Regions from separate parts of the Bordetella sp. FB-8 genome, predicted to be linked through region 1. Evidence: predicted binding sites of a transcription regulator. Region 1 holds the regulator's gene; each other region holds the start of a gene.
The links. Region 1 encodes sigma-54, which starts transcription at its own class of promoters, with help from an activator protein. Its sites were predicted from a motif close to TGGCANGNAANCTGCTTT; they were not measured.
Positions count from the first base shown of each region.

Region 1 (7,615 bases):
TGCGCGCCAGCAGCAGAATGCGGTCCGCGACCTGCGCGGTGGAGATCCAGATCTTGCGGCCGCTGACCGAATAGCCGCCCGGCACTTTGCGGGCGAAGGTCTTGAGTTTGGTAGTGTCCAGGCCCGCGTCGGGTTCGGTTACGCCGAAACAGGCTTTCTCCTGGCCGGCGATGAGCGGCGGCAGAAAGCGCGCCTTCTGTTCCTCGGTGCCGAAGACCACGACCGGGTTCAGGCCGAACACGTTCATGTGCACGGCCGAGGCGCCGCTCATGCCCGCGCCGGACTGCGCGATGGTCTGCATTACCAGCGCCGCTTCGACGATGCCCAGGCCCGCGCCGCCCACGGCTTCAGGCATGGCCACACCCAGCCACCCTCCCTCGCACACGGCCTTGTAGAACTCGTGCGGAAAGGTGCCGGAGACATCGAGCCGATCCCAGTACGCCATGTCGAACCGGGAGCAGACCGATTGCACGGCTTCGATGATGGATGTTTGATCTTCGGTCAGATCGAAATTCATGCACGCTTCCTTTGAGCTTGTATCGCGGCGCGGTCGCCCTCAGGCCGGGCGCACCACGCGTTCGGGGGATTCTTCATAGGGCGGGGAATAGATGACCAGAATCTGCGCGGGTTCGTCGCTGACAACGGTGAAGACGTGCATGGCGTGCGGCGGGAAAAAGCAGCAATCGCCGGGACCGAGTTCTTTGCACTGCCCGTTCACCTGGGCCACGGCCCGGCCGCTGATCACGTAGCAGACCTGCTCGATGCCGGGATGGGCGTGGGGCAAGGCGCCCTTGCCTTTTTCGATCGTGCCGTGGATGACTTCCAGGTGCCGGGATCCGACGGTTTCCGGGCCGATCAGGCGGCGGTTGAGCGTGCCCAGGTGATTGGCGGGGTGATAGCCCGGCGTGTCGGCGGTGGACACGAAATACACGGGAGAATTGCGGGACATGCTTGCCTGCTCCGGTGGCCGATTTGGCTTGGCCATATTTTTTATGATGAATAAATATTCTATATATTGAATTTATAGGGGAAATATTCCGGCATGACTAGCTGCAGTGCAGCATCGGAAATAAAAAAAGCCAACCCGGGTAAGGGTCGGCTTTCGGGGAGGCAGGCCCGCGTCGGAAGATCGTCCCGGGGGCTGCTGTGAGGCTTTACGCGATCGCTTCGTCCTGGGCGGTTTCGGCGATCATGCTGCGTGCCGCCGCGCGCCGGTTCACCGCGCTCAGCACCGCGCGGAACGAGGCCGTGACGATGTCGCCGTCGATGCCCACACCGAAACCGGTCGGCGCGTCGCCTACGCGCGTTTCCACGTAACAGGCGGCGCGGGTATCGGTGCCGGTGCCGATGGCGTGCTCGGTGTAGTCCATGATGCGGATGGGCTCGCCGACTGCGGCGACGAAGGCCGCCAGCGCGCCGTCGCCGCTGCCTTGCACCGTGCGGCGCTGGCCGTCGTATTCGAGTTCGGCGGTGACCGTGTAGTGCTTGCCTTCGCCGGCCGACGGATTGCTTTCGATGCGATGGCTGATCAGCGTCCAGGGCGAGGTCTGCGCCAGGTATTCGCTGTCGAAGATGCCGTATACGTCGCCCGAGGTCACTTCGCGGCCGGTCTCGTCGGTGACGCGCTGGATGGCGCGTGAGAATTCGATCTGCAGGCGGCGCGGCAGGACCAGGCCGTGCTCCTGTTCGAGCAGGTAGGACACGCCGCCCTTGCCCGATTGGCTGTTGACGCGGATGACCGCATCGTAGCTGCGGCCCAGATCGGCCGGGTCGATGGGCAGATAGGGCACTTCCCATACGGCGTCGGGCTTCTGCACCGCGAAGCCCTTCTTGATGGCGTCCTGGTGCGAGCCGGAGAAGGCCGTGAACACCAGGTCGCCCGCGTACGGATGGCGCGGATGCACGGGAATCTGGTTGCAGTACTCGGCGGTGCGGCGCACTTCGTCGATGTCGGAGAAATCCAGGCCGGGGTGGATGCCCTGGGTGTAGAGGTTGAGCGCCAGCGTCACCAGGTCGACGTTGCCGGTACGCTCGCCGCTGCCGAACAAACACCCCTCGATGCGGTCGGCGCCGGCCATCACGCCGAACTCGGCGGCCGCCACGGCGGTGCCGCGGTCATTGTGCGGGTGCAGGCTGACGATGATGCTGTCGCGGCGCGCCAGGTTCTTGCACATCCATTCGATCTGGTCGGCGTACAGATTGGGTTGCGTGGCTTCGATGGTGGCCGGCAGGTTGAGCACCAGCTTGCGCTCGGGCGTGGCACCCCAGGTCTCGGCCACGGCATTGGCCACTTCCAGCGCGAACTCGGGTTCGGTGGTGGAGAAGACTTCGGGGGAGTATTCATAGCGCCAGTCGGTACCCGGATGCTGGGCCATGTACTTCATGATCAGCTTGGTGCCGGTGACCGCCACGTTCCTCACTTCGTCTTTGTTCATGTTGAAGACGATCTTTCGGAAGGCAGGGGCGCAGGCGTTGTAGAGGTGGATCATGGCGCGCTTGGCGCCGGCGGCCGCTTCCACCGTGCGGCTGATCAGTTCTTCACGCGCTTGCGTGAGCACGATGATGGTGACGTCGTCGGGAATGCGCTTATCGTCGATGAGCTTGCGCACGAAGTCGAAGTCGGTCTGCGAGGCCGAGGGAAAGCCCACCTCGATCTCCTTGAATCCGATCTTGACCAGTTGGTCGAAAAAGCGCAGCTTGCGCTCGACGGTCATGGGCTCGATCAGGGCCTGGTTGCCGTCGCGCAGATCGGTGCTCATCCAGATGGGCGGGTGCGTGATGCGTTGGCTGGGCCAGGTGCGCTGGGCGTAGTCGTCCGCGAAGGGGCGAAACGGGATGTATTTGGTGGCAGGGTTGGCAAGCATCATGTCGGGGTCCTCGGGTCTTGTGAATCCGTTGTACCGGCTGCTGGCCAGGGTGGCGGCCAGGGCAACGTCCGCTAGGCGGCGGTGCCGGCATCAGTGCGCACGATGGTGCGGGCTGGATTCTGATTTTTTACAAGTAGGGGCAGGCTTGTGGCAAGCTGCGCCGCGGCAGGGATGAGCGCGGCCCGGGGGCTGCCGAACACCACGAACACTAGGCTCGGCAACCGATCGCTAGGTGTAGGGATAGCGCTAGAGCGGCTGGGACAGCCAGGAGGAAAGAACGCGCTGCGACAGACCCGGCGCGGGCGTTGCCCCAAGCCGTGGTGTGTGCAAAAAAGGTGCGTTGCGCATTCATCTTTCTAGTCTTTCATATTTTTCGCGGCAACGCAAATTTTTGCCTGGGGCGGCCCGGCCGCCCCGGAGCCGGCGGATCAGCGCGTTCGGCTCAGTGTGGGCTCGGCCTGGCGCCGCGCCGCGCGCGGCGGCTCCTCGAGTCCGGCATCGCCGACGGCGCCCTGGTCGAGGATGGCGCTCTGCGCCCGAGTCAGGGCGATCTTGCCGATGCGGTTGCTGCGCAGCTCGCGGTGCGCGCGCTGCAGGTCGCCGACGGTGAAGGGTTCGCTGCGGTCTTGCCAGACCCAGCGCAGCACATCGGCCACCTCCTCGCACAAATTGGGGCGCAGCTCGGCTAGTACGCGGCTGTTGACCGTGTAGAGTCGGCCGGAGGCCAGGCTGGAGAGTATCCAGGTCTTGAGCGAATAAAGAACGATGAGCGTCCAGATGAGCGCAAGGATGCGCCACAGCCAGGGGTTGATGAATCCGTAGAGCAGGCTGACGGCCGACGGTCCCAGGATGTGCTGCCAGCTCAGTCCGACTCCCTGATCCAAGCTTTGGATCCAGGGCGAGGCGTCGTTCAATATCCACGATGCGACATAGATCCAGATGCCCGCGGCGATGACGATGCCCACGGCCAGGATGGCCAGGCGCGTCAACGACAGCTTGAAAAGGGTCTGGCCGATGAGGCGGCGGTCCTGGCGTATACGGTCGGGAGTGGCTGGCATGTCTGGCGTGAGAAGGTTGGGCATCCGGGCGGCTGCGCCCGATTGACCTATATGATTGTACCTATGAGCAATCGTCCCGCCCTGGAAATTCGTCAAGGCCAGCATTTGGCTTTGACGCCGCAACTGCAACAGTCCATTCGGCTGTTGCAGCTGTCGTCCGTCGAACTTGAAATGGAGATTTCCCAGGCGCTGATCGAAAACCCGCTGCTCGAACGCGACGACGATCCGACCCCGGCAGCCGAAGCGGCCGATCCGCAGCGCGAAGATTCGATGGAGCAGGCCGACGCCCCGGGCGAATCGGCCGAATCGCGCTCCGATGAGATGCCCGGCTCGGGCGGAGTGTATTCCGATGACGACGACGGCATGCCGCAGGCCGCGCACACCGATACGCTGCGCGAACATCTGCTGGGCCAGCTTGCGTTGACGCGCGCCCTGGCGCGCGACCAGACCCTGGTGGGCATACTGATCGACGAACTCGACGACAACGGCTACCTGGGATCACCGCTGGAAGAGATACTGTCTTGGTTGCCGCCCGAGCTCGATGTCGATGCCGACGAATTGCGCGCCGCGCTGATGCTGCTGCAATCCTTCGATCCGCCTGGCATCGGTGCGCGCGACATGCCCGATTGCCTGCGGTTGCAACTGCGCGACCCCGATGTTTCGCGCCTGCCGGAGGCAGCCGATGCCCGGGTGCTGTCCTGCGCGCGGCAGCTATGCGCCCAGCACCTGCCGCTGCTGGCGGCGGGCAACCCGGCACGGCTGCGCGAAGTCCTGCAGTGCGATGCCGACACCTTGCGTTCGGCCTATGCGCTGATCGTGCGGCTGGACCCGCGCCCCGGCCGCGCCTGGACCGTGCCGGCGGCCGACTACGCCGTGCCCGACGTGCTGGTGCGCAAGACCGGCCAGGGCTGGCGGGCCGTACTCAACAGCGCCGTGGTGCCGCGCCTGCACGTCAATGGAGTCTATGCCCAGATGCTGGGCAATCGGCGCGAAGGCGGCCATGCCGCTTTGCAGGCCCAGCTGCAGCAGGCGCGCTGGATGATACGCAATGTCGAGCAGCGCTTTGACACCATCCTGCGGGTGTCCCAGGCCATCGTGGCGCACCAGTCGGACTTCCTTACCCACGGCGCCGCGGCCATGCGTCCTTTAATACTCAAGGACATCGCCAGCGAGCTTGGTTTGCATGAGTCCACGATTTCACGCGCCACAGTGCAGAAGTACATGCTCACGCCGTTCGGCACCATGGAACTCAAGCGCTTCTTTGGCACGGGAGTAGCGACCGACACCGGCGATGCCGCTTCGGCCACGGCGGTGCAGGAGCACATCCGCAAGATGGTGGCCGAGGAAAACCGCGGCAAACCCCTGTCCGACAACCAGATCATGCAGTGTCTGTCCGAGCGCGGCATCGTGATCGCCCGCCGCACGGTGGCCAAGTACCGCGAGGCGCTGCGCATCGCGCCGGCGGCGTTGCGCAAGGCGCAGGCGCAGGTGATGCGTTAGAGGCCGGGCGCCCAGCCGGTTCCCTACTCTGGGTTGTCTTGGTGATATCCGTAACGGCGTAGTGGCTGCGGTACCGGATGATCCGCTCTAGATCCTGCGATACATATAGGTGGTCGCGTGTCTGGCCTCGCCGTCCGGGTTCCATGCGTAATCGGGTATCACGCCCGCGACCTCGAAGCCGACGCTCGCATACAGCGGCTGCGCGGCGTCGCCGGTTCGCGTATCCAGGGTGATGAGCGTCTTGCCGAGTTCGCGCGCGCGATTGATGGCGTGATTCATGAGCGCCCGGCCGATGCCGAGCCTGCGCGCGCGCGGATGGACAATCATCTTCGCGATCTCGCAGCGATGAGGCTGATTGGCCGGCATACACGTAAGCAACTGCACCGTGCCGACAATGTCGCCATCGTGCTGCGCGCCCAAGAGGATTCTTCTTCCGGCAACGACCTCGGGGCGGACGCCTTCCAGCCAGAAGCGGGCCGCGTCGTCGAGAGAGAGCGGTGTCATGAAGCCTATGGCCGCGCCCAGGGCGACGCTGTCGGCAAGGATGCGGGAAAACGCTTGCACGCTTTGTTCGAGCGCGGGACCGTCGATTTCGATGATGTGCGGTGTCATGCGGGGCCGTTCCTTATGCCATGGCAATGATGTATCGGGCGGGCTGGTGGCCAGTCTCGAAGCACGATGCGCCGCGCAGCCGGTACCGCAGGCAGTCGCCCGGGGCCAGCTCGTGCCGGACTCCGTCGACAGTGAGCACGAGCGCGCCGGACAACAGCACGAGATGGTGTTCATGGCCCGCGAAGGCCGGGCGCTCGTAGGCAATGCGCTGGCGGGGTTCGATCGCGCACTCGATCATTTCGAGCTGCAGCTGGCGGTTGGGGGGCGAGAGCGAGCGCCTCGAGTAGCCATGTTCGAGGTCCTGCCAGACACTCTGTTCGGCATGGCGCACCAGCGGCGGAAAGTCCGCCTCCAGCGGAGCCAGCAGTTGCGAGAGAGGCAGGACGAAGGCCGATGCCAGGCGGCCCAGCGTTTCCGCCGTGGGGCTTACCTCGCCGTTTTCGATCCGCGACAGGGTGGCCCGGCTGACGCCGCTGCGGGCGGCCAGATCCTGCAGCGTAAGCCCGCGATCCGTGCGTAAGGTGCGTAGATGCTCGGCGAGGGAACGGTTCTGATTGATCTTGGGTTCATTCATATATGGGAATATATCCCGTATATGGGAAAATTTGGGGCGGTTATTGGCCCCGGACCGTCTGCCCTTCGAGGCGTGCGCTGCGCCCGGGCCGGCTTTTGCCCGCATTGCATTGCACGTTTTCGATCATTCCCGTTCAAACCGAATTATCGTCTGGCAGATGAACGCATGGATACCTGCATCGGAGGTGGGAATATGGCCTGGACCGGACGCGAATTGCGATCCACGATCAACGAGGACGGCACGCTCGTCCTGTCGCTGGAACAAGTCGAATTGACAGAACCCGGCGACGACGAGGTCATTGTCCGCATCGAGGCGACGCCGCTCAATCCCAGCGATATCGGTCTGCTGCTGGGTCCGGCGGACCTGTCCCGCATCGTGTCCGATGCTCCCGGCGCACGCATCGCGTTTGCCGTGCCACCGACGCGCCTGGCGGCGGTCGCCGGCCGGCTGGGCGTGTCGCTGCCCGTCGGCAACGAGGGCGCGGGCCTGGTCGTGGCGGCGGGAAGGAATGCGGCCGCTCTCGAAGGCAAGCGCGTCGGCATGTCCGGCGGCGCCATGTACGCCGACTACCGCAGGATCGGCATGCACGATGTGATGCTTCTGCCCCCGGGCGCCAATGCCGCGGACGGCGCCTCCATGTTCATCAACCCCTTGACCGCCCTCGGCTTTGTCGACACCGCCCGCCGGGAAGGCCACAAGGCCATCGTCCACGCGCCGGCCGCGTCCAATCTGGGCCAGATGCTGCAACGGATCTGCCTGGCCGATGGCATCGCGCTGGTCAATATCGTGCGTTCCGAGGAGCAGGCCGCCTTGCTGCGAGGCATCGGTGCGACTCACGTGCTCAACAGCAAGGACGAGGACTTCGCCGCCCGCCTGACCGACGCGGTTGCGCAGACAGGCGCCACCATCGCTTTCGACGCGATCGGCGGCGGCAAGCTCGGCAGCGACATCCTGCTGGCCATGGAACGCGCCGCCGCCCGGCGGCCGGGCGCCTACAGTCGATA
Region 1 is NZ_KB907784.1:1,471,301-1,478,915, forward strand. It holds gene H143_RS0107015 (acyl-CoA dehydrogenase family protein) at 1-517, opposite strand, end outside; gene H143_RS0107020 (cupin domain-containing protein) at 557-949, opposite strand; gene leuA (2-isopropylmalate synthase) at 1,155-2,867, opposite strand; gene H143_RS21360 (hypothetical protein) at 3,296-3,925, opposite strand; gene rpoN (RNA polymerase factor sigma-54) at 3,989-5,425, shown strand; gene H143_RS0107045 (GNAT family N-acetyltransferase) at 5,513-6,037, opposite strand; gene H143_RS0107050 (helix-turn-helix domain-containing protein) at 6,051-6,611, opposite strand; gene H143_RS0107060 (zinc-binding dehydrogenase) at 6,777-7,615, shown strand, end outside.

Region 2 (7,615 bases), 2.4 Mb from region 1:
TGCAGCGCGAATTCAGCAACGACACCCACAGGCCCTTGGGCACCGTGCTCTGCATCAGCCCCTGGAACTTCCCCCTGGCTATTTTCACCGGCCAGGTGGCGGCGGCGCTGGCCGCGGGCAATGCGGTCATCGCCAAGCCGGCCGAGCAGACGCCTCTTATTGCAGCGCAGATGGTTGCCATTCTGCGCGAGGCCGGCGTTCCGGCCGGCGCGGTGCAGATGCTGCCCGGACGCGGCGAAACCGTGGGCGCCGCGCTGGTCGCCAGCGACGCCGTCCACGGCGTGATGTTCACCGGCTCGACCGAAGTGGCGCGCCTGATCGCCCGCACCCTGGCCGAGCGCCTGGACGCGGACGGCCACGTTATTCCGTTGATCGCCGAGACCGGCGGGCAGAACGCCATGATCGTTGACTCTTCGGCGCTGGCCGAGCAGGTCGTGATCGACGTGGTCAATTCGGCCTACGACTCGGCGGGCCAGCGCTGCTCGGCCCTGCGGGTGCTGTACCTGCAGGAAGACTGCGCCGACCATGTGCTGGCCATGCTCAAGGGCGCCATGCGCGAACTGCGCGTGAGCAATCCGGACCTGCTCAGCACCGACGTCGGGCCGGTCATCGACGCCCAGGCCGGCCATGTCATACGCCAGCACATCGAGGCCATGCGCGCCGCGGGCCATGCGATCTCGCAGATCGAACTGGACGACCGCTGCCGGCACGGCACCTTCGTGCCGCCCACGCTCATCGAGATCGACAGTCTGGAAGAACTGCAGCGCGAAGTCTTCGGCCCCGTCCTGCATGTGCTGCGCTACCGGCGCGACGGCCTGGACGCGCTGCTCGACCAGATCAACGCGACTGGATACGGCCTGACCTTCGGTGTGCACACCCGCATCGATGAGACCGTGCACCACGTCACCGAGCGTGTGCATGCGGGCAACCTCTACGTCAACCGCAACGTCGTCGGCGCAGTGGTGGGCGTGCAGCCCTTCGGCGGCGAAGGGCTGTCGGGAACCGGCCCCAAGGCCGGCGGGCCACTCTACCTTTACCGTCTGCTGTCGATGCGCCCTGAAACGGTAGCGGCCGCACTGGAAAGCGCGGCGCGCAGCGAGAACGGCCTGATATTGGCCGGCCCGACAGGCGAGCTCAACACCTATCGCCTGAAACCGCGCGGCCGGGTGTTGGGCATCGCAGCCACGCAGGCCGGCGTACAGGCGCAGTGGCAGGCTGCTCAGTCCACGGGCAATGTCCTGCTGCTGCTGGATACGCCCCAAGCCAGGGCGTGGCAGAAGGCACAGGGTAAGCAGGCCAAGGGTGCGTCCGTTACGCTGCTTGCCGACAGCGATGTCGACAGCGCCGATTTCGAAGCCGTGCTGTTCGAAGGCGACAGCGACGCGCTGCGCGTCTGGAACCGTCGCGTGGCGCTGCGGCCGGGTGCCATCGTCTCGGTACAGGGCCTGAGTTCCGATGCCGTGGCGGCCGCAGCGGGCTATGCGACCGAGCGGCTTTACGCCGAGAAATCCCTGAGCATCAATACGGCGGCGGCCGGAGGCAATGCCAGCCTGATGACCATCGGGTAGGTGCAGACCCGCGCTATTGCGGGGCTTCGTATTCGGCGCGCGGACGCAGCAGGAACGCCTGCGTGCGTTGCGCCATGACGTGCGCCGCCCAGCCCGCGGTGCGTCCCACGATCCAGATGGTCGTGGCCAACCGTCGGGCAGTCTCAGCGCGCGGGCCAGTTATCGAAGGTGCAGATGCTGGCGGCTGGTCTGGGCGTGTCGATCGGCGGCCTGGTGAAGACCTACGTCGCGCGTTGGGGATGTCCGCGGCCGAATCGGCGCATTCAGTTCAGTAACCCATCGGGGTAGGCAATCAGGCCGCGACAGGCTCCACTGTGGCCCGCTGGCGCTTGACCATCAGCGCGATCACCGCGGCGATGATGCCCGTGGCGCCCGATACCACGAAGGCCATCAGATAGCTGCCGGTGGCCTGGCGGATGGCGCCGCCCATCCAGGCAGCCGTGGCGGCGCCGATCTGGTGGCCGGCGACGATCCAGCCGAACACAATCGGGGCGTCGCGCTCGCCGAAGGCGTCGGTGGCCAGGCGCAGCGTGGGCGGCACGGTGGCGATCCAGTCCAGGCCGTAGAACACGGCGAAGATGGACAGGCTGTAGAACGAGAAGTTGGTATAGGGCAGGATGATCAGCGACACGCCGCGCAGGCCGTAATAGACGAAGAGCAGCCTGCGCGGATCGTAACGGTCGGTGAGCCAGCCCGAGGCGGTGGTGCCGATCAGATCGAACACGCCCATCAGCGACAACAGGCCGGCGGCGGCGACCGGCGCGATGCCGTGGTCGCCGCACAATGCGATCAAGTGCGTGCCCACCAGGCCGTTGGTGGTGAAGCCGCAGACCCAGAAGGTGGCGAAGAGATACCAGAAAGCCGTGGTGCGGCTGGCGCGCTTGAGCGCGCCGAACGTGGTGGCCATGAAACCGATCCGCGGCGCGGCGGGCGCCGGCGGGTTGGCCGGATCGCTGCCGTAAGGCAGCAGGTTCACGTCGGCGGGGCGATTGGGCACCAGCTTCCAGACCAGCGGCACCATGACCAGCATGGCGATGGCCACGGCCCAGACGGCGCGCCGCCAATCGCTGGACGAGGCCAGCGCGGCCAGCACCGGCAGGAAGATCAGGTTGCCCGTGGCGGTGCTGGCCGTGAGTATGCCCATGGCCAGTCCGCGATGCCTGACGAACCAGCGGTTGGCGATGGTGGCGCCCAGCACGGTGGCAACGGCGCCCGAGGCGATGCCCGAGAACAGGCCCCACAGCGCGATCAGATGCCAGGTCTGGGTCATGTAGGCGCTGGCCGCGCTGGATACGGCCATGGCGACCAGCGACACCAGCACGACGCGGCGCAGGCCGAAGTGATCCATGGCCGTCGCCGCGAAGGGGCCGACCATACCGTAGAAGAAGATGCCGATGGCGGCCGCCAGCGAGATGACCGAACGGCTCCAGCCGAAGGCCTGCCGCAGCGGATCAAGCAGCACGCTGGGCGTGGAGCGCAGGCCGGCCGAAAACAGCAGGCAGAAGAAAATGACGCCGACCACGACGAAGGCGTAGCGTTGGCCCAGGCGGGGAACGGGAGCGGTATGGGTGGGAATGCGCATGGAATGTTGCTGGTCGGTACGTTGGGGTCGGACTATAATACGTACCGGTCAGTAACATCGTCAAGTCGTATTGCGGACTTCCAAGATCCCGCTTGGGACGGAATCCGTTCAAGCAGAAAGCAGCAGATATGGCAAAAGAAAAACGCCCAGAAATCCCGCCGCTGCGCGCCGCCGACCGCATCCGTCGCAGCGCGCGGGATCTGTTCTATCACCAGGGTATCCGCGCCGTGGGGGTGGATGCCATTGTGGCCAAGGCGGGCGTGACCAAGCCCAGTCTCTACCGCACCTTTGCCTCCAAAGACGAGTTGGCGGCGGCCTACCTGCGCGACTATGAGGTGGATTTCTGGCGCCGCTTCGATGCGTCCATAGCCGCACACCCGGGCGATCCGCGGGCGCAGATCCTGGCTTATTTCACCGGCCTGGCCGAAAGGGCCGACAGGCCGGATTATCGCGGCTGCGGCCTGACCAATGCCTGCATTGAGTATCCCGAACCCGACCATCCCGCCCGGCTGGTGTCGGTAGCCAACAAACGCGAGGTGCGCGAGCGTCTGGTGGACATGGCGCGCAGCATGGGCGCGCGCGACCCTGAAATGCTGGGTGACGGCTTGCAGTTGCTGATGGAGGGCGCTTACGCATCCAGCCAGTTGCTTGGCGCAGACGGGCCGGTACGGAGTCTGGTGGCGGCCGCGGCGCGCCTGATCGATGCCTGCCGGGATGTGTAATCGCATTTTTTCCGCCCAATGAAAACGGCCGCCCGGAAATCCGGGCGGCCGTTTTTTGCAGGAGAGCGTCCCGGCTTAGCCGTGGTAGGCCGATTCGCCGTGCGTCGTGATGTCCAGGCCTTCGCGTTCTTCGTCTTCCGGTACGCGCAGGCCGCAAAGCTTGTCGGCGATCTTGTAGGCGATCCAGGCCACGACGCCGGACCACACCAGCGTGGTGACGATGGCTTCGAGCTGGATCACCAATTGGCCGCCGATGGCGCCCAGGCTGTCCAGGGTCGTGCCGCCCAGCGCCTTGGCGCTGAGCACGCCGGTCAGCAAGGCGCCGCAAATGCCGCCCACGCCATGCACGCCGAACACGTCAAGCGCGTCGTCCGCACGCAGGATGCGCTTCAGGCCGTTGACGCCCCACACGCAGATGATGCCCACGAGGATGCCCAGAACGAAGGCGCCCACGGGTCCCACGAAGCCGGCGGCCGGGGTGATGCCCACCAGGCCGGCGACGGCGCCGGAGGCGGCACCCAGCATGGAAGGCTTGCTCTTGATCACCCATTCGGTGAAAAGCCAGGCCAGCGAGGCGGCGGCGGTCGCGATCATGGTGTTGAAGAAGGCCAGTGTGGCCAGTTCGTTCGACGCGACGGCCGAACCGGCATTGAAGCCGAACCAGCCCACCCACAGCAGCATGGCGCCGATATAGGTCATGACCAGGTTGTGCGGCTGCATGGATTCGCGGCCGTAGCCGACACGCTTGCCGATCACATAGGAGCCCACCAGGCCGGCGATACCGGCGTTGATGTGCACCACCGTGCCGCCGGCGAAGTCCAGGGCGCCCGCGGCCGCGAAGAGGCCCGAGGTTCCTTTCTGGCCCGTGGGTACGGCATACCAGACCATGTGCGCGATGGGCACATAGGCGAAGGTGAACCAGATCGCCGTGAAGACCAGTACGGCCGAGAAGCGAGCTCGCTCGGCGAAGCTGCCCACGATAAGCGCGCAGGTGATGCCGGCGAAGGTGGCCTGGAAGGATGCGTACAGCAGCTCGGTAATCGTGCTGTTCATGGAGTATTTGCCGGTACCCGGCGTGAACATGCCCGAGAAGAACACGCGCGAGAAACCGCCGAAGAAAGCATTGCCGTCGGTGAACGCCAGGGAGTAGCCGTAGGCGAACCAGAGGATCAGGCCCAGCGTGAAGGTACAGGTAACCTGCATCAGCACGGACAGCATGTTCTTGCTGCGCACCAGGCCGCCGTAGAACAGGCCCAGGCCCGGCACGGCCATCATCAGCACGAGCAGGGTCGAGACCAGCATCCAGGAAATATCTGCTTTATCCATTATCTAGAACTCCAGTTTTTGGGTAATTCGTCGTGACTGCGCCAAGCGCGTCCTTACAGCGCCGCTTCGCCGGACTCGCCGGTGCGGATGCGGATGACCTGTTCGAGGGAGGAGACGAAGATCTTGCCGTCGCCGATCTTGCCAGTGCGTGCCGCCTGCTCGATGGCTTCGACAGCCTGGTCGACCTGATTTTCGGGAACGGCCGCCTCCACGCGCACCTTGGGCAGGAAGTCCACCACGTATTCGGCACCGCGATAGAGTTCGGTATGGCCTTTCTGGCGGCCGAAGCCTTTGACCTCTGTGACGGTCAGGCCCTGGACGCCGATGCTGGACAGGGCCATCCGCACTTCGTCTAGCTTGAAGGGCTTGATGATGGCAGTGATGAGTTTCATGGCGGTTCCTTGTGTGATTGCGTGGTAGCACCAAACCAAAAGCAAAAGCCGTGCCAACTATTGGAACGCCATGTTGCAAAGCGATTCGCCGGTGTGGCGCCATATTGGTGCATGACATGTGCTTTATTGGTGCGAAAGGCCCCGATTCATGGCACAAAGATGGGCGTGTGGTGCGTCGACCCTATGCGATGAAACTTTGTAGCAAATTGCAAAATATTCCCCCGGGGTCGCTTCGAGGCATTTCCCCTGCCGAATCGGTTACGGGTGAGATACGCGGCTTTACAAGCCGGATTTGTGCGGTGCCAGACAATCGTGAATACTATGACGCAGGCGATAGGCAATGCGCCTTTGCGGCCCGCCGGCAGGTGGGCCGATTCTTTTTGCCGCCGGGCGCTGTGCGGGGCAAGCATCCTCCTCGCGAGGCCACAGGCCTGAAAAGGCAGGGCAAGGCTGGCGGGACTACACTGGCACCATCGGCTATATCAGCACGGAGGCAGCCATGAACCGCACCCAATGGATGGAAGATCTGCAGAAGAATATTTCCGAACTCTTTGCCAAGAGTCCGGCCGCGGATATCGAGCGCAACGTCCGTTCGATGGTGACCCAGGCCTTTGTACGCCTGGACCTGGTCACGCGGGAAGAGTTCGACGTGCAGGCTGACATGCTGGCTCGCGCGCGGACCAAGGTGGATCAGTTGGGCGAGCAACTGCGGCAACTGCAATCCCGGCTCGATGCCCTCGAATCCGGCAAGACCACGGCCGAATAATCCCATCGCGGCGCCGGCCGTCCGCGGCGGGCGACACCCATGCAAATGACCGACACGGCGGACAGGGTCGCGCCGCAAGACCGGGCCTCCGAGCATCTGGACGAACTGGCCGCGCGTCTGCTCGCCGAAGGACAGGCATTGCTGGCGGCCGGTCAGGCCGCGGCCGCGATCACGCCGCTGCAGCAGGCGACGGTAGCGCGGCCGCTCGAGGCCGGCATCTACGAGTTGCTGGCCCAGGCCATGCAGTCTGCTGACCATGCGGCCGATGCCATGGCGGCGCGCATCGCCGCCACGGCGATCAGGCAGCGCGCGGCGCCGGACATCATCGCCATCGGCGCTTCCTATGCCCGCCACAAGCAATGGGACGCGGCGGGCTACTGGTTCCTGCGCGCGCTGCTGCTCAATCCGGATATCGCGGACACGCACCTGCACATGGGCATCGCCTTGCGCGAACTGGGGCGCGAGCAAGAGTCGGAAACCTGTGCGCGCAATGCCTGCATGCGGCAGTCGATTTTCATCGATCATGCCTGGCCGATGCAGCGGCGCAGCATTCTGCTGCTGTGCACTAGCGGCCATGACAACGTGCCGCTCCAGTTCCTCATGCCCAGTCCGACCAATCGGCAGATACGCTGGGCCGTCGAGTTCGGCATCGTCGGGCCGGTACGGGAACTGCCGCCCTACGATCTGGTGTTCAACGTCATCGGCGACCCGGATCGGGCGCCGCAGGGCTTGGCGGCGGCGGCGCGTTTCGTGCCGCAGGCCGGCAAGCCTGTGCTCAATCCGCCAGAGCGCATCGCGCTGACTTCACGCGACCAGATTCCGCTGCTGCTTGCGGGTCTGGAAGGCGTCCATATGCCGCCCACGGTGCGCTGGGACAGTGGTTCGGGTCCGGACCTGGCCGCCTCGATCGCGGCAGCTGGTTTGCAATATCCCGTGACTTTGCGGCCCGTGGGCAAGCATGGGGGCGCCGGGCTTCGGCGTCTGGAGACGCCGCAAGAGGCCGACGATGCGGGCGGCCAGGGGCAGTCGTGCGAGCATTACCTGAGCGTGTATTGCGACTACCGCTCGCCCGATGGGTATTTTCGCAAGTACCGGGTGGTATTTGTGGACCGCGAGCCGCTGCCGTATCACCTGGCCATCGGGGGGCAGTGGGTGCTGCATTACGTGACGGCGGACATGCGCTCGGATGCCTGGAAGACCGAGGAGGAGCGCCGTTTTCTGGACGATCCGCAGGCGGCGCTGGGCGCGGCGGCCTGGAG
Region 2 is NZ_KB907784.1:3,890,900-3,898,514, reverse strand. It holds gene putA (trifunctional transcriptional regulator/proline dehydrogenase/L-glutamate gamma-semialdehyde dehydrogenase) at 1-1,568, shown strand, start outside; gene H143_RS22615 (citrate/2-methylcitrate synthase) at 1,582-1,698, opposite strand; gene H143_RS0118655 (MFS transporter) at 1,861-3,150, opposite strand; gene H143_RS0118650 (TetR/AcrR family transcriptional regulator) at 3,279-3,872, shown strand; gene H143_RS0118645 (ammonium transporter) at 3,948-5,198, opposite strand; gene glnK (P-II family nitrogen regulator) at 5,252-5,590, opposite strand; gene H143_RS0118635 (accessory factor UbiK family protein) at 6,090-6,356, shown strand; gene H143_RS21775 (hypothetical protein) at 6,396-7,615, shown strand, end outside.
Region 2: the regulator sigma-54 is predicted to act here: its motif matches at 5,629-5,646, upstream of glnK (P-II family nitrogen regulator).

Region 3 (7,615 bases), 1.3 Mb from region 1:
AGCTTGAGACTATTGATCACGCCGGCGCCGATGATGGGCCCGATCAGCGTGCCACGTCCGCCGGCCGCCACCCAGATCACCATCTCGATGGAGTTGGAGGTGGACATCTCGCTGGGGTTGATGATGCCGATCTGCGGCACGTACAGGGCGCCGGCGATGCCGCACAGGATTGCCGACAGCGTCCAGACAAAGAGCTTGAAGCCCAGCGGTTCGTAACCCAGGAAGCGCAGCCGGTTCTCGGCATCGCGCACACCGGTCAGCACGCGCCCGAGCTTGGATTGCGTGACCAAGCGGGCCACGATGAGCGCCAGCACCAATATGGCCAGCGTAATCCAGAAGAGCGCTGCGCGCGTGGTGGGCTGGGTGATGTCAAAGCCCAGGATGCGTTTGAAGTCGGTGAATCCGTTGTTGCCGCCGAAGCCCGTTTCATTGCGAAAGAAAAGCAGCATGGCGGCGTAGGTCAGCGCCTGGGTGATGATGGAAAAGTACACGCCCTTGATGCGCGAGCGGAAGGCGAAGTAGCCGAACACGAAAGCCAGCGCGCCCGGCACCAGCACCACCAGCAGCATGGCGTAGAGAAAGTGGTCGGTGAAGGCCCAGTACCAGGGATAGTGCTTCCAGTTCAGGAACACCATGAAATCGGGCAGGTGGCTGTGGTAAGAGCCATCGTGGCCGATGGCGCGCATCAGGTACATGCCCTGCGCATAGCCGCCCAGGGCGAAGAAAAGGCCATGGCCCAGCGACAGGATGCCGGCATAGCCCCACGCCAGGTCCAGCGCCAGCGCGGCCATGGCATAGCACATGAAACGCCCGCAGACCGTGATGGTGTAGTCCGAGACATGCAGCGCAGACCCCGCGGGCAAGAACAGGTTGAGCGCCGGCAGCGCAGCCATGACGAGAATGGCGATGACGAGCGCGATCCAGACCTTGGGCGGGAACAGCTGCCGGCGGTTCAGACGCATGAGGTCGGCGGCGGTGGTCATTTCGGCCCCCGCTCGTGCGCCCCCGGAAAGCCAGGGCTTTCATGGGGGGCGGCCGATGTGATGAGCGCGAGAGTCATTCGGCACTCCGGCCTTTGGGGGCAAACAGGCCCTGCGGGCGCTTTTGTATGAATAGCACGATGAAAACGAGGATGGTGATTTTGGCCATGACCGCGCCGGAGTACGGTTCGAGGAACTTGTCGATCCAGCCCAGGCCCAGGCCGGCGATCACGGTGCCGGCCAACTGGCCCACGCCGCCCAGGACCACCACCATGAAGGAGTCGACGATGTAGCTCTGGCCCAGGGCCGGCCCTACATTGCCCAATTGCGACAGCGCCACACCCCCCAGGCCGGCGATGCCCGAACCCAGACCGAAAGCGAGCATGTCGATGCGACCCGTGGGTACGCCCACGCAGTCGGCCATGCTGCGATTTTGCGTGATGGCCCGAACAAACAGGCCCAGCCGCGTGTGATTGAGCAGCAGCCACACGAAAAACACCACCAGCAGCGCGAAGACGATGATGGCCAGGCGGTTGTAGGTGATGACCAGCCCGTCCGTCAGGTTAAAGCCGCCGGACATCCAGCTCGGGTTGGAGACTTCGACGTTCTGTGCGCCGAAGATCGAGCGCACGGCTTGCATCAGGATTAGGCTGATACCCCAGGTAGCCAGCAGGGTTTCCAGAGGCCGGCCATACAGCCAGCGGATCACGGTGCGCTCCAGCACCATGCCCACCAAGGCCGTGACGACGAAGGCCACGGGCAGGGCGGCCACCACATACCAGTTCATCAAGCCTGGCAGCCAATGTCGGAAAATGGTTTGCACGACATAGGTGGCATAGGCGCCGATCATGAGCAGTTCGCCGTGCGCCATATTGATGATACCCATCAAGCCGAAGGTGATGGCCAGACCCAGGGCCGCCAGGAGCAGCACGCTGCCCAGGCTCAGTCCGTAGAAAACGTTGCCGGCCCATTCGATCATCTTCATGTACCGGTCGATATGTTCGAGCGCGGCGGCTGCAGCGGCGCGCACCGTGGCGTCGGATTCGATATAGCTGCCGTTGGAATTCTTTTGGAGCAGAGCCTGCAGCATGGGGCGAAACGACGCATTGCCGCTTGCGCCCAGCGTGCGTGCGGCGGCGGCGCGCACGGCCGGGTCCTTGGACGAGAGCCGCAGGCGGGCCTGAAGGATTTGCAGAGCCGAATGTACGCTGGAATCGGTTTCCTTCTGCAGGGCCTGATCCACGATGGGCAGCAGCGCTTCGTTGCCGGACTGCTGCAGCAATTGGGCCGCGGCCAGCCTGTCTGCCGCCCTGGGCGCGTGCAGTCGGGCGATTGCCCGGGCGTCGTCCAGGGCGCCGCGCACGCGGTTGTTTATGACCAGTGTGTCCGAGCCGTCGGGCATGGGCTGACTCGCACCCGTCAGCGGGTCTTTGCCGGTGGCGCCATTGTCATTGCTGATGTAGAGCTTATTGTCAGGCGTGGCGTAAACGTTGCCGTCGGCCAGGTCCTGGAGCAGCGTTGCCGCGCGCGGGTCGGACAGGCTGCTCAGCTTGTTGATCGCGGCGATTTTGTCGTCGCTGCTGTCGCTGGCGAGCAGCGACAGCAAGGATGTGTCCAGGTCAGCCGCCTTGGGTTGCTGCGCTTGCGGCGCCGCTGCACCCAGCGCACTGGCGCCCGATGCCGCCGCTGGCGCTGTGCCCTGTGCCTGAGCGCAGGCGGGCAGGCAGGCCAGACTCAGCATCGTGCCCAGTATCGAGCTCAACAACGCTTGGCGCAGCCGTACCAGAAAAACCGCGTGATGCATGGCCGCCCTTTTCCGGTTAGGTTTTTGCGTTGCTCGGCATGGGGATGTAGGGGCTCCACGGTTCGGCGCGGATCAGGCCCTTGCTCTTCCACACGATCTGGAACTGGCCGTCGGCCTGCACTTCGCCGATGAACACGGGCTTGTGCAGGTGATGGTTGGTCTTGTCCATTTCGACGGTGTAGCCGTCCGGCGCCTTGAATCGCTGGCCGCCCATGGCCGCGATCACCTTGTCGACATCGGTGGTCTTGACCTGCTCGACGGCCTGCTTCCACATGTGGATGCCGATGTAGGTGGCTTCCATCGGGTCGTTGGTGACGGCGGTCTGCCAGTTGGGCAGGTTCTGGGCCTTGGCATAGGCTTTCCACTTCTTCACGAACTCGGCGTTGGTCGGGTTCTTGAGTGATTCGAAGTAGTTCCAAGCAGCCAACTGGCCGACTAGCGGCTTGGTGTCCACGCCACGCAGTTCTTCCTCGCCCACCGAGAAGGCCACGACGGGAATGTCGGTCGCCTTGATGCCGGAGTTGCCCAGTTCCTTGTAGAAAGGCACGTTCGAATCACCGTTGATGGTCGAGACCACAGCTGTTTTGCCGCCGGTGGCGAATTCCTTGATCTTGGCGACGATGGTCTGGTAGTCGGAGAAGCCGAAGGGGGTGTATTCCTCGTAGATGTCGGCGTCCTTGACGCCCTTGCTGTGCAGGAAGGCGCGCAGAATCTTGTTGGTGGTGCGCGGGTACACGTAGTCGGTACCCAGCAGCACCCAGCGCTTGGCTGCACCGCCGTCCTTGGACATCAGATATTCCACGGCGGGGATGGCCTGCTGGTTGGGGGCCGCGCCGGTGTAGAACACATTGTGCTCGAGTTCTTCGCCCTCGTACTGCACCGGGTAGAAGAGCAGACCGTTCAGCTCCTTGAGGACGGGCAAAACCGACTTGCGCGACACCGAGGTCCAGCAGCCGAATATGACAGCGACCTTGTCCTGGCTGATCAGTTCGCGGGCCTTGGTGGCGTAGGTGGGCCAGTCCGAAGCCGGGTCGACGACCACCGGCTCGATCTTCTTGCCCATCACGCCGCCGGCTGCGTTGATCTCGTCGAAGGACATCAGAGCCAGGTTTTTCAGGGCCGTCTCGGAGATGGCCATGGTTCCTGACAGCGAATGCAGCACGCCGACCTTGATCGTGTCGCCGCTTGCGGCGAAGGCGCGGGGCACCCAGCTGGTGGCGGCCATGAGACCCGCGGCGCTCATTTGTTTGAGGACTTGTCTGCGATCCATGAAGGACTCCTTCGTTGGTAGGACGACCGTGTAGGTCGGACAAGAACCCATCAAGCAAAAGGCGTGCCAATGTTGCGGATATGGGCGAATCGCGGCAAGGCAACGCTTTTGCGCGCGATGTATCAATGCTGGGGGATGTGGCAGGGCACGGTGGGCGCACTATTCGTGTGCGGCCGCCCTTGATTCGTGCCTGCGATTGAGCGCAATCCCTGTCGTGGTGCGGGGTTGCCTGCCGTGCGGGTCCGATATAGGGCTGAGCTGCTGGTTGGCAGTCCACCCCCTATTTATTTGCGCGCGCATGGCGAAAAAAATCCGGAAGCCCTGCGTGGGCTTCCGGATTTGCCTATCCGATGCGCGGATTACTTGATCTTCGCCGCGTCGTGCAACTTCTTCTGGTAGTCGGCCAGCAGTTGCTGATGCAGCATTTCCTCGATCTGAGGCTTGACCTGGTCAAGCGCAGGGAACTGGACCGGACGGGTGTTGTTGACCTTGATGATGTGCCAGCCATATTGCGTCTGCACCGGCTTGTCGACCATCTCGCCCTTCTTCAGCTTGGTCACCGCTTCGGCAAAGGCCGGCACATAGTTGGTAGCGGGAGCCCAGCCCAAGTCGCCGCCATTGCCAGCACTGCCGGGGTCTTGCGAGTTCTTCTTGGCCAGGTCGGCGAACTTTTTGGGATCGGCCTTGATCTGGGCCAGCAGGTCGTCGGCGGTCTTTTCGTCCTTGACCAGAATGTGGCTGACGTCGTATTCCAGCTTGCCGGCCTGCTGTTGTTTGAGCTTGTCGTACTGGGCTTGGACCTGGGCGTCGGTGACAGGGTGCTTGGCCAGGTAGTCGTTCATGAGGGCGCGCACCAGGATGCCCTGGCGAGCCAGCTCGATTTCGGTTTGGACCGAAGCTTGCTTGGCCACGCCGTCTTTCTCGGCGGCCTGCACGAAAATCTGGCGATTGATCAGTTCTTCCTTGACCTGATCGCGCAGTTGGGGCGAGTCGGTAGCGCCCTGGTTGACCAGCAGCTTGACGAATTCGTCCACGTTCTTTTGCGTGATGGGCTTGCCGTTGACGGTGGCCACATTCTGCGCAAAGGCAAAGGCGGGCAGGGCGAGCGCGCAGGCGGCGGCCAGCATGATGATGCGTTTCATGTAATGCAAGTCCTTGGAGGTCTGGAAAAAGAAAGCAGAAAGGCCTTTAACACGAGCAAGCTAACGGGCCGGGGATGTTTCGGATGTCGTCCCTGCGGGCGGCTGTGCCTCGATGGCCAGCGCATGGATGGCATGGGGCATGAGATCGCTCAGGCGATCATACACCAGCCTATGGCGCGCGACGGGGGAAAGACCCTTGAAACAGCTGGCTACGATGCGTACCCGATAGTGTCCAGCGCCGCCCTGAGCGCCGGCGTGCCCGGCATGCAGATGCGACTCGTCTTCGACGGCGAGGCTGACCGGCGCGAGGCTGGCCAGCCGCTCTCGGATCAGCGCGAGGCGATCGCCGGTCATGGGGTGTTACCCGGGCCGCGGTCCGCGGAAGAGTCGACTTGGTCCCGCTGCATGTGGCGGCTCAGCCAGATGGACTGGCCGATCACAAATACCAGCAAAAGCCCCATCAGGCCGAAAACCTTGAAGCTGACCCACTGCGCTTCGGTGAAGCGGCCCGAGAATGCGACATACAGGTTGATGAAGCCGGCCGCCAGGAAAAACAGCGCCCAGCTGAAGTTCAGTTTGTTCCAGGCGGTTTCGGGCAGGACGATCTGCTGGCCCATCAGCTTGCGCATGGGATTGCGGCCCGTCATCCGGCCGCCGATCAGCACGGCGCCGAAGATCCAGTACAGCACCGTCGGCTTCCATTTGATGAAGGCGTCATCGTGCAGCAGCAGCGTCGCGCCGCCGAACAGCACGATGACCGCGAGGTTGATCCAGTGCGTGGTCTCGATGGCTCTGCGGGTGGCCTTGAGCCAGATGATCTGCGCGATCGAAAGAACCACCGCCGTAGCCGTGGCCGCATAGATGTCGGCGTACCGGTAGACGACAAAGAAGAGGATCAGCGGTAAGAGGTCGAACAGGAACTTCTTCATTTGGCCTCGGGTTCGAAACTCAGCGCCAGCGAATTGATGCAATAGCGCAGCCCCGTGGGCGGGGGGCCGTCGGGAAAGACGTGACCCAGGTGCGAGTCGCAGACATTGCACAGCACTTCGGTGCGGACCATGCCCAGGGTCGTGTCCTGTTCTTCGCGCACCAGGTCCGGGGCCAGGGCCTCGAAGTAGCTGGGCCAGCCGCAGCCGGCGTCGAATTTGGTGTCCGAGGCGAACAGCGCCGTGCCGCAGGCCACGCAGCGGTAGATGCCGGGCGTGAAGGTATCCCAGTAGCGACCGGTGAAGGCGCGTTCGGTGGCCTTTTCGCGGGTGACGGCAAATTCCTGCGGTGTCAGCTGGGCGCGCCACGCGTCTTCGGTCTTGCGTATCTTGTCCATGGTGTTTCCCGAAATGCCTGCCGATCCGGCGGGCGATGGCGAAGACAATCATCTTAATCCATAGGGGGTGGCCTTGCCCTGGGGCGCGCCATTGCGCGCGGGTTACACCGTATTGCACAGCGAGTTCTAAATTGATAACGTGTTAACTATATATACGGGTTTTCGATGGATTCGAATCTGATACAAATTACGGCATAAGATGCTAAATTTTGTATAACATTGCGCAACTCGGCTCACAAGAAGGCCGTCCGGCCACCTACCCCGAAGTCGAACAAAGGAGACAGACATGACTAAGCGTACCGGCGTATGCGCCGCCTCGGGCTTGAAAAAAATCGTTGCCGTTCTGGCATTGGCCCTGCCCCTGGCGGCCGCCGCCCAGGTCAAGATCGGCCTGACCCTGTCCGAGACCGGTCCGGCCGCCTCGCTGGGTATCCCCGAACGCAACGCCGCGACCCTGTTGCCCACGGAGGCGGACGGCCAGAAAATTCAATGGATCGTGCTCGATGACGGCACCGACACTACCGCGGCGGTGCGCAACGCGCGCAAGCTGGCCACCGACGACAACGTCGATGTGCTGGTCGGATCTTCGGTCACGCCCAGCTCGCTGGCCATGGTCGATGTGGCCGCCGAACTCAAGGTGCCGCTGATCAGCGTGGCCGCCAGCGCCTCCATCGTCTCGCCCATGGACGCCAAGCGGCACTGGGTTTTCAAGACGCCGCAGAACGACGATCTGATGGCCGGCGCGCTGGCCGACGCCATGGTCAAGGCCAAGACCAAGACCCTGGGCTTCATCGGCTTTAACGATGCCTACGGCGATAGCTGGCTGAAGGTGATGACCAAGGCTGCCGCGGCCAAGGGCATCAAGATCGTCGATACCGAGAAGTACAGCCGCACCGATACCAGCGTCACCGGTCAGGTGCTCAAGCTGGTGGCGGCCCATCCCGACGCTGTCCTGATCGCCGGCGCCGGCACGCCGGTGGCGCTGCCGCAGCGCGAGCTCAAGTCCCGCGGCTACGCCGGCCAGATCTACCAGACCCACGGTGCGGCCAACAACGACGTGCTGCGCGTCTGCGGCAAGGACTGTAACGGCATGCT
Region 3 is NZ_KB907784.1:144,378-151,992, reverse strand. It holds gene urtC (urea ABC transporter permease subunit UrtC) at 1-983, opposite strand, end outside; gene urtB (urea ABC transporter permease subunit UrtB) at 1,057-2,784, opposite strand; gene urtA (urea ABC transporter substrate-binding protein) at 2,801-4,054, opposite strand; gene H143_RS0100735 (peptidylprolyl isomerase) at 4,414-5,196, opposite strand; gene H143_RS0100730 (BolA family transcriptional regulator) at 5,257-5,550, opposite strand; gene H143_RS0100725 (septation protein A) at 5,547-6,125, opposite strand; gene msrB (peptide-methionine (R)-S-oxide reductase MsrB) at 6,122-6,520, opposite strand; gene H143_RS0100715 (ABC transporter substrate-binding protein) at 6,807-7,615, shown strand, end outside.
Region 3: the regulator sigma-54 is predicted to act here: its motif matches at 4,106-4,123, upstream of urtA (urea ABC transporter substrate-binding protein).